One region of the Kosakonia oryzendophytica genome, then DNA from elsewhere that is predicted to be linked to it. Evidence: predicted binding sites of a transcription regulator. Region 1 holds the regulator's gene; the other holds the start of a gene.
The links. The regulator LexA, encoded in region 1, represses DNA repair genes until DNA is damaged. The targets are predictions, from matches to a motif close to TNCTGTATGTACATACAGNA.
Positions count from the first base shown of each region.

Region 2: the regulator LexA is predicted to act here: its motif matches at 3,094-3,113, upstream of umuD (translesion error-prone DNA polymerase V autoproteolytic subunit).

Region 1 is NZ_CP115659.1:4,769,882-4,777,201, reverse strand. It holds gene plsB (glycerol-3-phosphate 1-O-acyltransferase PlsB) at 1-2,140, opposite strand, end outside; gene O9K67_RS23010 (diacylglycerol kinase) at 2,271-2,639, shown strand; gene lexA (transcriptional repressor LexA) at 2,748-3,362, shown strand; gene dinF (MATE family efflux transporter DinF) at 3,440-4,774, shown strand; gene O9K67_RS22995 (CsbD family protein) at 4,945-5,154, shown strand; gene zur (zinc uptake transcriptional repressor Zur) at 5,434-5,949, opposite strand; gene O9K67_RS22985 (conjugal transfer protein TraF) at 6,238-7,320, shown strand, end outside.
Region 2 is NZ_CP115659.1:2,820,412-2,827,731, reverse strand. It holds gene fnr (fumarate/nitrate reduction transcriptional regulator Fnr) at 1-639, opposite strand, end outside; gene ogt (methylated-DNA--[protein]-cysteine S-methyltransferase) at 849-1,364, opposite strand; gene smrA (DNA endonuclease SmrA) at 1,893-2,456, shown strand; gene umuD (translesion error-prone DNA polymerase V autoproteolytic subunit) at 3,131-3,565, shown strand; gene O9K67_RS13620 (AraC family transcriptional regulator) at 3,677-4,486, opposite strand; gene O9K67_RS13615 (FUSC family protein) at 4,564-6,624, shown strand; gene O9K67_RS13610 (DUF1656 domain-containing protein) at 6,617-6,832, shown strand; gene O9K67_RS13605 (efflux RND transporter periplasmic adaptor subunit) at 6,829-7,320, shown strand, end outside.

The DNA.
Region 1 (7,320 bases):
AAGTAATGGCGTAACGTTGCAGCGTTTCGCGCGCGCCTGCGGCGAGCAATTGCAGCGTGCGCGAGTGCGCCGGGTTAATGCTCACACGATCGTCTTTCACCGTCAGCAGCCCCTGGCGCAGCAGCTCCTGGGTCAGGTTTTCCAGCACCTGCGCCAGCTCTGCTTTCTCCCAACGCAGGAACAACTCCGCTTTCAGCATCGGGTAGAGTAGCTCTACATGACGCAGAATTTCCTGTTGGGAAATGGCGCGATGCTGGGTCACGATAGCCGCCAGCAACGACGGCAGCATCAGCATATGCGCAATGTTGTTGCGGTAATAGGTCATCAACACGGCCTGTTCGCGCGGCAGAATGATGATATCGCCGATAGTATCTTTCTCGACTTCAAACTTGTTCATCTGCAACGCGTGATCGATAAGCTCACTGGCGCTGGCGGACGGCGTGGTTGAATCCGGCGAATAGGGCACATTACGCATGAGCTCAAGGTAGCAACTCAACTGCTCGGTTAACTGCTCCCGCGTCAGAGAGCGCTGACGCGATGCCAACAGTGCTGTACAGCACAAGTTCATGGCGTTAGCCGCACCCGCGTTGTTAATTCGTACCATCAGATCGGCGGCAATGCCGTTCACCGTCGGCGTTAACCATGCCGGACGGATAGCTTCAATCGGATCGATCGACTCGCGCCACTCCGGCACATGATGGTTCAGGTAGTTCATCAGCGAGATAGGCTCACCGAAATTCACATACCCCTGGCCCAGATTGCGCAGCTTGCTCAGGCCTCGCACCATCTGCAACAGACTCTCTTTCTCTTTCGTCGCCCCGCGCAGCTCTTTAGCGTAGGTGCCCACTTCCATCACGTGCTCATACCCGATGTAAATCGGCACCAGCGTGATAGGACGCGTACCGCCGCGCAGCATTGCCTGAATGGTCATCGACAGCGTACCGGTTTTTGGGTCCAACAAACGCCCGGTGCGGGAACGGCCGCCCTCGACAAAATATTCGACGGAATAACCGCGGCTAAACAGCTCACCCAGGTATTCACGAAACACGGTGGAATAGAGCTTATTGCCCTTAAAGGTACGGCGAATAAAGAACGCGCCCAGGCGGCGGAAAATCGGCCCGGCGGGCCAGAAATTCAGGTTAATGCCTGCGGCGATATGCGGCGGCACCAGCCCCTGGTGATAGAGCACGTACGACAGCAGCAGGTAGTCCATATGGCTGCGGTGGCAGGGCACATAGACAATCTCGTGACCATCATGGGCCAACTGGCGCACGCGCTCGGCGTTGTGCACATTAATGCCCTGATAGAGACGGTTCCAGGTGAAGCCGAGGATGCGGTCAGTCAGGCGGATCATCTCGTATGAGAAGTTCGCCGCGATCTCTTCCATCAATGCGATAGCATTTTGCTGCGCCTTATCGTGGGAGATTTTCTTGCTGCGCGCCTCATCTTCGACTGCTCGGGCAATTGCTTTGGATGAGAGCAGCTTATTAAACAGATCCTGACGCGCAGGCAGGCGCGGGCCAACTGCGGCAAGGCGTTGACGGGCGAAGTGCATACGCGCGACGCGTGCCAGTTTCTGCGCGATAATTTTGTCTGTGCCGTGTTCTGTCGCCATGCGACGCAATGAAACAGGCGGTGAAAAACGCACAAAGCTGTCGCGACCAAGCCAGGACACAGCGAAGAATTTCTGGATGCCGTTGAGCATGCGCAAAGGCGGGTTGACTTCGCCCTTCTCACGCCCGGGGGAGCGACCAAACATCACCGATACCGGTACCATTTGCACATCCAAATCCGGATGACTGCGGTGGAGATCCAGGTAATCATGGAACAGTTTGATGGATTCTTCTTTTGGCGTGTAATAGGTAAATACACGCGGCCCGCCGTGGATAAACACGTAACGCGGTAGCAGTGCGCCGTCGATTTCCAGCGGTTCCAGTGGGTCTGGCAACTCATGCGCCAGACACTGAGCGCGCAGCGTCATCAAGTCTGCCTTGGAGTTGTAAGGCAGCACATACATGATGGGACGTGAGGTATCGAGACCCAGTTCCTGTGCAGGTTCTGCGGGGATCGATTTACTTTTTACCAGCACGCTTAATGGTAAATTCAGTAATTTGTAGTAAATTCGTGGCCAGCCGGACATAAAGGATGTAAAGCCTCTGGGTTAATAGTGCCATTGCGCCGCAAGAATATCAGAAAGCGCGCATAATTTCTGTTGTACCTCTTCGTGCTTACATAGACATTGATGCTCATTAGATAAAAAGGTTCTTTTCATGGCCAATAATACCACTGGATTAACCCGGATCATTAAAGCGGCGGGCTATTCCTGGAAAGGCGTTCGTGCCGCATGGATAAATGAAGCGGCGTTTCGCCAGGAGGCCGTCGCGGTCGTGCTGGCCATTATTATTGCCTGCTGGCTCGATGTGGATCCCATCACGCGCGTACTGCTGATTGGTTCGGTATCGCTGGTAATGATCGTTGAAATCCTCAACAGTGCAATTGAAGCGGTGGTGGATCGGATTGGCGCGGAATTTCATGAACTTTCCGGGCGAGCGAAGGATATGGGGTCGGCAGCGGTGCTGATGTCTATCCTGCTGGCGCTGTTTACCTGGATCTCACTGCTCTGGTCGCATTTTCGATAACGCTTCCAGAATTCGATAACACTCTGGTTATTTGCTTAAATTTGGTTCCAAAATCACCTTTGACTGTATATACTCACAGCATAACTGTATATACACCCAGGGGGCGGAATGAAAGCATTAACGGCCAGGCAACAAGAGGTGTTCGATCTTATCCGCGATCGCATCTCCCAAACAGGTATGCCGCCGACACGTGCGGAAATCGCGCAACAATTGGGGTTCCGTTCCCCAAATGCGGCTGAAGAACACCTCAAAGCGCTGGCGCGCAAAGGGGTTATCGAAATCGTATCTGGCGCATCACGCGGTCTTCGCTTGCTGCTTGAAGAAGAAGACGATCTCGGACTGCCGCTGATCGGCCGCGTGGCCGCTGGTGAGCCGCTGCTGGCGCAGCAGCATATCGAAGGGCATTACCAGGTCGATCCTGCGCTCTTCAAACCGCATGCGGATTTCCTGTTGCGCGTGAGCGGAATGTCAATGAAAGACATCGGCATTATGGACGGCGACCTGCTCGCGGTGCATAAAACGCAGGATGTACGCAACGGCCAGGTCGTTGTGGCGCGTATTGAAGACGAAGTGACCGTTAAACGTCTGAAAAAACAGGGCAACACAGTTGAACTGTTACCGGAAAACAATGAGTTTTCCCCGATTGTTGTTGATCTGCGCGATCAAAACTTCACCATTGAAGGACTGGCGGTAGGCGTCATTCGCAATGGCGAGTGGCTGTAACGCCTCCCTTATTCGCTGCGGTGCTGTTTTACGCTCCGCAGCGTTAATGCCTTTCCCCGATCGATTCTGACGCTGCTATGCCGCTGCTGACTGCATCCGACAAAGCGCTGTGGCGACTTGCCCTGCCAATGATCTTCTCCAATATCACTGTCCCGTTGCTGGGGCTGGTGGATACGGCAGTGGTCGGGCATCTGGATAGCGCAGTCTATCTGGGTGGTGTGGCCATCGGCGCGACAGCGACCAGCTTCCTGTTTATGCTGCTGCTGTTTCTGCGAATGAGCACCACCGGGCTCACGGCTCAGGCATACGGTGCGAAAAATGCGCCTGCGCTGGCTCGGGCGTTAGTGCAGCCACTGCTGCTGGCGATGGGCGCTGGCGTGCTGATTACACTCTTACGCGTGCCACTTATCGATCTGGCGTTGCACATTACCGGCGGCAGCGCTGCGGTGCTGGAGCAGGCGCGGCGCTTCCTTGATATCCGCTGGTTAAGTGCTCCGGCATCGCTCGGTAACCTGGTGCTGCTGGGATGGCTTTTGGGCGTGCAGTATGCCCGCGCACCGGTGATCTTGCTGGTGGTGGGCAACGTTCTCAATATTGTGCTTGATGTCTGGTTGGTGATGGGGCTGGGCATGAACGTTCAGGGAGCGGCATTAGCAACGGTGGTGGCGGAGTACGCGACCTTTGCGCTCGGCCTGTTGATGGCACGACGTGTGCTGGTTATGCGCGGTATCACCTTCCCGGTGCTGAAGGCGGCCTGGCGCGGCGGCCTTGGACGCTTGCTGGCGCTTAATCGGGACATCATGCTGCGCTCGTTATTGTTACAGCTCTGCTTTGGTTCGATAACCGTGTTCGGCGCGCGTCTTGGCGGCGAAACCGTGGCGGCGAATGCGGTGCTGATGATGTTTCTGACGTTCACTGCCTATGCGCTGGACGGGTTCGCTTATGCAGTGGAAGCCCATTCCGGGCACGCTTATGGCGCGCGTGACGACACGCAGCTTAAGCTCATCTGGCACGCGGCATGCCGCCAGGCTGGTCTGGTGGCGTTGGCGTTCTCAGCGGTGTATGCGCTGGCCGGGGAGTCAATTATCGCGTTACTCACCTCACTGCCAGCCTTGCAAAACATGGCCGGGCACTACCTTATCTGGCAGGTGATCCTGCCGGTGGTGGGCGTGTGGTGTTATTTGCTGGATGGCATGTTTGTAGGCGCGACGCGCGGTGCAGAAATGCGCAACAGCATGGCGGTTGCCGCTGGAGGGTTTGCCCTGACGTTGTTGACGGTGCCGACGCTGGGCAACCATGGCCTGTGGCTGTCGCTGACGGTGTTTCTGGCGCTGCGAGGGCTGACTTTAGCATGGGTGTGGCGTCGTCACTGGCGCAATGGCACCTGGTTTTCCGGTATTGGCCACCCCTGACCCCTCTCTTTTCTTATACTTCTTTCTCCCGCCTCGTTAATACTGCTTTCTTTGTCGTAAATGGTTAAAGATTCCGAATATAAACCAACTGGCAGTATTCCTGACTACAATGATCAGTACGTTCAGCGTAACAGGAACGTAACTTTTAACCGAACGATAAGGAGTCAACGATGAACAAAGACGAAATCGGCGGTAACTGGAAGCAGTTTAAAGGTACTGTGAAAGAGAAATGGGGCAAGTTGACCGATGACGATATGACCGTCATCGAAGGCAAACGTGACCAACTGGTGGGTAAAATCCAGGAGCGTTACGGTTACGCAAAAGATGAGGCAGAAAAGGAAGTTACGGATTGGGAAAGCCGTAATGATTACCGCTGGTAACGGACATTGACCCTCAATGTGTTGATTTTGTGAGCGTTACCCTGCCCAAGTGGTACACGGATGTACCCTCCCTTTATCTTTCACGTTTTACCGGTGTTGGCTGCGCTTTCTCGCCCGGGTCACATACTGATGTATGCTCCCCGGAACGCGTACGCTTGCCGCCTGGGTAAAACGCGAAATCTTTCGGGATGTCCCGTTATCTTTGATGTGTTACCGGTGTTGGCTGCGCTTTTTCGCCCGGGTCACATACTTATTCCCCGGAACGAACTATCAGCGCTATTAACGCGGTTTTTTCTTTACAAGAATGCTGTGATCGTGATGGCAGTGCTCATGATGACGGCAGGCCTCCACTTCCACACAGGCGGCGCATAAACCGTGTGCTTCAATCACGTTATGGCGCAGGGCAAAACCCATCTTCGCCGCCAGCGCGTGCATAATATCTTCCACGCCTTCCGCCTGCTCTTCTTTCACCGACCCGCAGCGATCGCAAATAAACATGGCGGACGTGTGCGTCGGTTGATCAAACAAATGGCACAGCACATAGCTGTTAGTCGACTCTACCTTATGAACAAACCCTTGCTCCAGCAGGAAATCCAGCGCGCGGTAGACGGTTGGCGGCTTAGCCTGCGGCTCGCTGACGCGTAATAAGTCGAGCAGATCGTAAGCGCTGATTGCCCCTTGCTGCAGGCTCAGTAATCGCAGCACTTCAAGACGCTGGGGAGTCAGGCGCACATTGCGCTGCGCGCACAGCTTTTCAGCCTGCACTAACATCTCTTGCGAAGTGGTCTTATCCATGGGCGCTCTCTGTTTCGGGGGAAGCAATAAACCCGTACTTTACCATGTCCGGCGCGAAACGCCGAGATCGCGTCCTGGGATCCGTTTTTCGCCGATATATCCACGAACTCATCAGCGTCTTCTATAAATAATGAGTGTCATTAATCACAAAAATCACTTCTGTCGATTATTTTTCGTTCAGAAGATTTAGCTACTTTTTCCTATGTTATTCGCAGCAATAGAGCCTTCCTGTTTAGCAAATACTAATCAGGTTTAAAAAAAACTCATTCTGACTACGAGACGCATACTGTGAAAAAAAATCTCAAATTTTCGGTGGTCGCGATAGCTGTCTCCTTCGTTGTGGCAAATCAGGCGGGAGCAGCCAATACCTGGGCGGAAGCACGTAATGATGCAATGGGGGGAACCGGTGTTGCCTCCGCAAACTATGGCAGCGGCGCCCTTATTAACCCGGCACTGCTGGCAAAAGCCAAACCGGAAGACGATATCACCGTTATTCTGCCTAGTGTGCAGGCGCAAATTACCGATAAGGACAATCTGCGCGACGAAATCGACAATATCAGTGACAAAATCGACAGCTATCGCGATGTCGTTGATAACCTCACCGCCGCGCAATTTCTCGCTAACCCTCTGGGTACCATCGGTCAATTCCAGAGTGCTGCCAAAGACCTGGCGAATGAACTGACTTTCCTGAACGGGAAAACCGCGCGGGCCAAAGCGGCGGCGGGTATTGCTGTCAGCATTCCAAACGATGTGCTCTCGGTGGCTTTTGTCACCAAAGCCTATGCGCATGCCATTGTTAGCTCGTCGGTTGATCAGCAGGATATTACCTATTTACGCAGTATTCAGAACAGTACAACGGTTGCAGCAACTGAAGCGCTAAATGCCGTTGTGTCGCCAAATGGCAGCAATGAGATCACCAAAAATCTCAACTCCACGGCATCCGGTCGTGCGGCTGTTGTATCGGATTACGGCGTTGCGGTTGCCCGGCAGTTCGAGGTGGGCGGCATCCCTTTATCTCTGGGCGTGACGCCAAAGCTCCAGAAAACCTGGGTCTGGAACTACACTACCTCTATTTATGACTATCACAGCAGTGAGTGGAGCAATAGCCGCTATCGTACCGATGACACCGGCTTTAACGTGGATGTGGGTGCGGCGGCAGATTTAGGGGAAAACATCTCTGTTGGTCTGACCGGTACAAACCTGATTTCCCGTGATATCGACACCAAAGATGTCCTGATCCGCAACGGCAGAACCGGGCAGACGGTCAATTATAAAGACACTTACCAGATTAGCCCGGTGGTGACGGCCGGGGTGTCATGGCATAACGATCTGGTGACGTTAAGTGCCGACGGTGATTTAACCGAAACCAAA
Region 2 (7,320 bases), 1.9 Mb from region 1:
ACGACTGATGGTCTCAACGGTCAGACCCAGATAGTTACCAATGTCACCGCGGGTCATGGTCAAACGGAACTCGCGCGGCGAGAAACCACGCTGAGCGAAACGGCGGGACAGGTTATAAATAAACGCTGCCAGACGCTCTTCCGCATTCTTTTTCGACAACAACAGGATCATATCCTGGTCGCCTTTGATTTCGCCGCTCATCAGACGCATCATCTGCTGACGCAGGTTGGGCATCTTGCCGGACAGATCGTCGAGCGTTTCAAAGGGGATTTCGCAAACCATGGATGTTTCCAGTGCTTGCGCGAAGCTGGGGTGATGGCCAGTGCCAATCGCATCAAAACCGACCAGATCGCCCGCCAGATGGAAACCGGTGATCTGTTCGTCACCCTGCTCGGTAATGGTATAGCTTTTAATCGTACCGGAGCGGATAGCGTACAGTGATTTCAGTTCATCCCCTGCTTTAAACAGCGTCTGACCTTTCTGGATGGGCTTCTTGCGCTCAATGATGTTATCGAGCTGATCCAGCTCGTGTTCATTGAGGGTAAACGGGATGCAAAGCTGGCTAATGCTGCAATCCTGACAATGTATTGCACATCCGCCAGACTGTATGCGTCGTATAATTCGCTTTTCCGGGATCATAGGTCTGCTCAACGCCGTAATTGATATTGGTCAATTTTAACATCTTTTTATTGAGCACGTAAGCCTGGCAAAACGTCAATTCACGATTATTGAAACGGGGGAGAGAAATGAGAAGAGATGACCGGATATCATCTCCTTGATATTTCATCACTTCGCCAAGGTTTTTACCACAACATTCGGGGAAAAGGGCACTAAATATGCGTCTTTTCTTACAATAGCAGATAGCCTTCATGCCGGAGCAACCACTCTTTGCGCTGCACACCGCCCGCATAACCGGTCAACGTGCCGTTCCGACCAATCACACGGTGGCAGGGTACTACGATGCTGACCGGGTTTGCGCCATTCGCCGCGCCTACCGCACGCGCCGCACCTGCGCGCCCCAGCGTTTCCGCCAGTTGGCCGTAATGTATCACCTGACCGCAGGGGATTGTACGCAGCGCCTGCCAGACGTCACGCTGAAAAGGCGTACCGGCCGTTGCGGTGGGGAGCGTGTCGATGATCGACAGATCGCCGTCGAAATAATCCTGCAGTTTCCGGCTTAACCCGCCCGGATTATTGGCTGCGATACGCTGATAGCCATCGCGTCGATAATGAATATTCAACAACTCCACCATGCGATCGCTGTGTTCTTCCCACTCGACAGCACGTAAATGAAAGGCTTCATCGCAGATTACCCACAGTGGGCCCAGCGGAGTGGCGATTTTATCTTCGAGTAGTGTGAGCATCAGGCATCCTTGAACTATGGCAAACGGGCGTCAATCTACCATGCCCGGCTCGGGCTAACCATACCCCGAAAGGGCGTCTATTTATAGATGGCTAATATTAAGCGTGGATAATAACAAATCGATTTGCATTGAATTATAGATGATATATTTTATTATTCCTGAAATAATAAAAAAAATAGAGCCTGCCGACATCCGTCAGGCTCTACAGTACACACAGCAGCGCTTCCTTTCGTTATTTTATGCAAGTTCATCCCTGCATCTTAAATATAGTTATAGCTGCCCTTCATTATCTTTCCACTATTAATTGGTGATTAATTTCACGTTAATTTAACTAAAATCGATATAACCCCAACACGCGATATAAGTTAAGGAACGCTAATAACATTACAGTTATTAATGTCTTTGGCGCTGCCGCAAACAGCGTCTATTTATAAGCACGGGCCCATGCGCCATAAATCCTCTCCGGGCATTGTGAGCGTACGCCACGCTCGTTATAGTACCTGTTCTGAAGCCATCGGAGGACCGCTCATGAACCCTGACGACAAATCGCTGTTTCTTGACGCCATGGAGGATGTCCAGCCCCTGAAGCGCTGCGCCGATATTCACTGGCAACCGAGCCGCAATGCACGTGCGCCGCAGCGTGTCGATACGCTGCAACTGGACAACTTTTTAACCACCGGGTTCCTCGACATCATTCCCCTGTCAGCGCCGCTGGAATTCAGGCGTGAAGGCCTGCAAACCGGCGTGGTGGATAAGCTGCGTTTGGGTAAATATAGTCAGCAGGCAAGCCTCAACCTGCTGCGGCAGCCCGTTGAGCAGTGCCGCCAGATGCTGTTTCGCTTTATGCATCAGGCGCGGCAAGATGGCTTGCGTAATGTGTTGATTATCCATGGGAAAGGTCGTGAAAATAATTCGCACCCGAATATTGTGCGCAGCTACGTTGCGCGCTGGCTGACGGAGTTTGACGACGTGCAGGCATTCTGTACGGCGTTGCCGCACCATGGCGGCAGTGGCGCGTGTTATGTGGCGTTACGTAAGTCTGAACAGGCAAAACGCGATACCTGGGAGCGTCACGCTAAACGGGGTCGTTGATGCCACAGCCAGACCGGGCCTTCAGCCGGTTGTGCCGGACGGGAGTGCAGGGAGCGCTTCATCGTCTGGCCTGGCGCTAACCGGCGTACGCGTTACGGTGTGGCTTTTCTTATCCAGCGTATTTTGCAGCGCATCAATGGCCTGATATTTTATGACAGAAAAGCTCGTAAAATAAATTAACTTGTGCTACTTCCCGCCTGAAAAATCCGCACACTGACTACAGATTTTTGATAATGCGGATCTTGCCTGAAGACAATATCCAGGCTACGCGCGGATGCCATAATAATATTTCTCATTTTCTTCGCAGGGTTGATACGACATATTCTGATGCTGTTACTGTAATAATATCCATGAGGTGAGCGTGGGCTGTTTTTAAATAAACGAGACTGTAGGATGACAATATTGGATCCTGTTATGCACTGCTTACGGCCTGCCCGATGATCCGCCTTCATCATCGTTTCTGCAGGAAGGCAAATGGCCTTATCCCGCCAGATATGGGCTGATAAGGTACAGGTGTCCGACTGCCGTTGGACATCACCTGCCTTCCCACGAAACAGGACACGTTAAATTCCTTGCGACTTCAGTCACTTCACGCTGCGCTGTTACATGTGACTTGACCCCGTCATTCCTTCCATAATACTGTATGTAAACACAGTATTATGAGGTGGGTAATCATGACCATCCTTTATGCCTATAAACAAGAAAAGCGTATTGACGTCCCTTTATTTTTAGAACGCGTTCCGTGCGGTTTCCCCAGCCCGGCGCAAGACTATGTTGAACAGAGCCTGGATCTGAACAAACTGGTCGTTAAACATCCCAGTGCTACTTACTTTGTTCGCGTCAGTGGTGATTCGATGATTGGTGCAGGGATCAGCGATGGTGATTTGTTGGTTGTCGATCGATCGTTGACTCCCGTGCATGGCGACATCGTTGTGGCAGCCGTCGCGGGTGAATTTACGGTAAAAGAGTTACGGACCCGGCCATCGCTCCAGCTCATGCCGCATAACGCCAATTATGCCCCTATCACTTTCCAGTCTGAGGAAGAGCTGCAACTCTTCGGCGTGGTCACCTTTACTTTAAAAGCAAACAGACCCGTTCGCGGTTGTTGATGCACGCCCGCTCCCGGCTGGCGATAACTCGCCCATAAATAGTCGCCGCCTGTGTTTTACTCAACGCGGCGTCCGGGCGCATTTTTGCTGCCCGCGCCGCGCCAGAAAAGATCATGGCGTATCCCCCTGGCGTGCGCCTGTTTTCCGTTCGGAAAAATAGTGCGCGGGCGTACTGCCCATCGTTTTCCTGAACATGGTAATGAACGCATTAACGGACTCATACCCCAGTTTAGCCGCCACGTTTTGTACCGTTACGCCGCTGGCTAACTCCTGAAGCGCAATGATCAAATGAAGTTGCTGGCGCCATCGTCCAAAGGTCAGCCCCGTCTCGCGCAGCATCAATCGCGCCAGAGAGCGTTCACTGAGCGCCAGCCGTTTCGCCCATTCTTTAAACGTACTGCGATCCGCCGGATGACCGACCAGTGCATCGGCCATGGTGCGTATTTTAGGATTCCCGGAGACAGGCAAACTCAATTTCTGCTGTGGCATCGTGGCCAATTCGTCGAGCGTCACCCGGGTGAGCCGTGCAGCATGGCTCTCTGGTGGGTAATCCACTCGCTCGTGAGTTAAACGGTCAACTAACGCGTTAATCAGCGGAGAAATGGCCAGTGTGCAACATTTTTCCGGGAGTGCTGCGGCGCCGGGTTCAATGAATAAATAATTGAGATGCGCGTTCCAGGTCGCCTTAGCGCTATGAGGGATGCCGCCGGGGATCCAAACGGCGCAGTGAGGTGGCACTATCCATATATCGTTTTCCGCGCGACAGATAACGGCACCATACAGCGCAATGATCAACTGCCCCTTGCGGTGGGTATGAACCGGCACTTCTGCTTCGTAATCAACGAAGTCAAGATGGCGCGCAACCGCCGGGCACGAGGTGGAGTCAGGATCAAACAACGTCGTCGCGAATGTGGATGTCATGTGATTGGCAACATTTAGGTATTTTTTGACAGAATAGAGTATTTAATGGCGGACGCAAGCCGGTAATAATCCCCGGCATGAACAAAATCAATGTTATTCACTCTCGTTCTTTGCGGGCTACCGGCGACGCGTTTCGTCGAGTGGGCCAGGCACTGACCTCATCCGTTCTGCTGAACGATGCAAATGCCTTGCTGTACTCCATCAAGAGCTTTGCCGCAGCGATGCTGGCCTATTACATCGCCTTATCGATAGGCCTTGAAAAGCCATCCTGGGCAATCATTACCGTCTATATCGTTTCGCAAACCTCGGTTGGCGCTTCACTGAGCAGAAGCCTTTATCGTCTGGCCGGAACGATAATCGGCGCCGGGGCCACCGTTTTACTGGTGCCCACTTTTGTGACGATGCCGATCTTTTGCAGTGTGATGCTGAGCGGCTGGATCACTTTCTGCCTTTACTTGTCGCTGCTGGAACGCACCCCCCGCGCTTATGCCTTTGTTTTAGCAGGTTACACCGCGAGTCTGATTGGTTTTCCTGCTGTCCTGGAGCCCGGCGCAATATTTGATACTGCCATCACCCGTGTGCAGGAGATCGTTATTGGTATCTTCTGTGCCGCGCTTATTCACCGGTATGTGTTACCAAAACGGCTGTCCGGGCTGTTCAACAGCACGTTATCGGAGACGCTTCGCTCAGCACGGCAGATACTTGCCGGCGCACTGGCCGGTCAATCCGATGAGAATGCAGGGAGCCTGCGCCTGGCACTGGCCTTGCAGTCCTTGCAAGGCATAAGCCACCACATTCCCTATGATTTTGCCCTCGCTGTTCCGGTCCGGCAGGCCAGAAAAGCCATTCATGACAGGTTAGCGCGGTTGTTAATTGTGAGTTGTGAATTACGCGATCGCTTACAGATGACAAAGGCGCTGCCCACCGACGTGCAGATCCTATTAAGCGATGTTCAACACTGGCTTCGCTGTGACGATGAGGGGGAGCGAAAAATCATGGCTGGCGAGCTAAAACAACGAAGTGAGCAGTTAGCCGAACGGCATGGGACCTGTGCCGTGACGCGAGAAGCGGTGTTGCAGGTGAGCGTTGTCCGTTATCTTACGGAAGCTGTGACTCTTCTGCAGCAATGTGATCGCCTTTCTGATGCCATCCATCATGCGAAACCCATGTCGGTGCAGACGGAAGGTAAAGGAGCAACAGGGTATGTTTTTCATCGTGATAGCTTTACTGCGGCACGCGCTGCGCTGGGCGCTTTTGCCATCATTCTGAGCGGTTGTCTGGTCTGGATTTACTCGGCCTGGCCTGACGGCGGCACAGCCGTTTCTATCCTTGGGGTCTGCTGCACACTGTTTGGCAGCTTCGACACGCCGGCCCCGCATATTGTGAAATACATTATAGGTTCCGTCTGGGGCGTGGCCATCAGCCTGCTCTACAGCTTTGTTTTTCTTCCACAAGTTAGCGATTTCCCTGTACTGGTTGCAGTACTGGCACCGGCATATTTGCTGGCCGGATCGCTCCAGGCGCGGCCACCCACCACCTTTATGGCCATGGGGATCACGCTGACCTTGCCTGTGCTGTGTGAGTTAGGTCCCCATTACAGCGGCGACTTCGCGGCGGCTGTCAATACCGCCATCGCGCTCTTTTCCGCAACCGGCTTTGCGGTGGTCAGTATGCGTTTACTGCAAACGGTGCAGGCAGACGCGGCCATCAATCGCCTGCTGGATATTTGTCGGCGCGATATCCGGCGCAGTGTGAAAGGCGTATTTACACCAGACGAAGCACACTGGACCAATTTGATGATAGACCGGACTGCGTTATTACTGCCACGTCTGTCACGCAGCCAGCAATCAGCAGAAGAGGTGCTTAATCACCTGTTGCACGCTCTGCGTATTGGCCTCTCTGTCATGCACTTACGCCGCTGCGCTCTACCGGCGGGGAGTGAAATGGCCAGGGAGATTAACGAGGTGCTTCATTTGCTTACCCGGACGACAGACTACTGCGCTTTGCGCCTGCGTATCGTTTCACTGATTGATACCTCTTTGTCTACACCCCATGAGCAATCGCGCCAGAGTGTTGACAGGCTGGTTGATCTGCATTGCGCATTGGGAGAGCAGGAGAGGGGGCAAGCCCATGATTAATGACATTAACATCGGGGGTGTCTACTTCCCGGGGCTGCTGGTCATCGCGCTTGTGACCCTGGTCTGCATCCTGTTATTCGTGCCTCTTTTCTCTTTCAGCCGGCTCTACCGCTGTTTACCTTGTCGCCCGCTGATGGGGCTATCTGTCTGTATCGTTACTTTTTTTCTGCTCTTGCAGGGCCTGAATGCGTTGGGGTTATTAGCATGAAATCTTTTCTATCTCTATTGAGCCGTTATGCGCTGACATTAAGTGCGGTCGTGGTGGCAACTCTTCTGGCTTTTATGCTGTGGAAACATTATGCGCAGACACCCTGGACCCGCGATGGCCGGGTTCGTGCTGATGTGGTGCAAATTGCGCCAGATGTTTCCGGGCCGGTCATCAATGTGGCAGTCAGCGATAACCAATGGGTTAACCGAGGCGATGTGCTCTATTCAATCGATCCACACTGGCTGAAGCTGGCGGTGGCGAGTGCACAGGCTGATGTTGATGCGAAACGTCATGAGATGGTCATGCGTCAGGATGCGGCAACAAGACGTACCCGGATCAAAGGGGTGATTTCCGGCGAGGATTTACAGCAAACAGACAGCGCCGCAAACATCGCAACGGCAAATTATCATGGTGCGCTGGCTGCGCTGGAGCTGGCGCAACTTAATTTATCCCATGCCATCGTGCGGGCGCCGGTAGCAGGTTATATC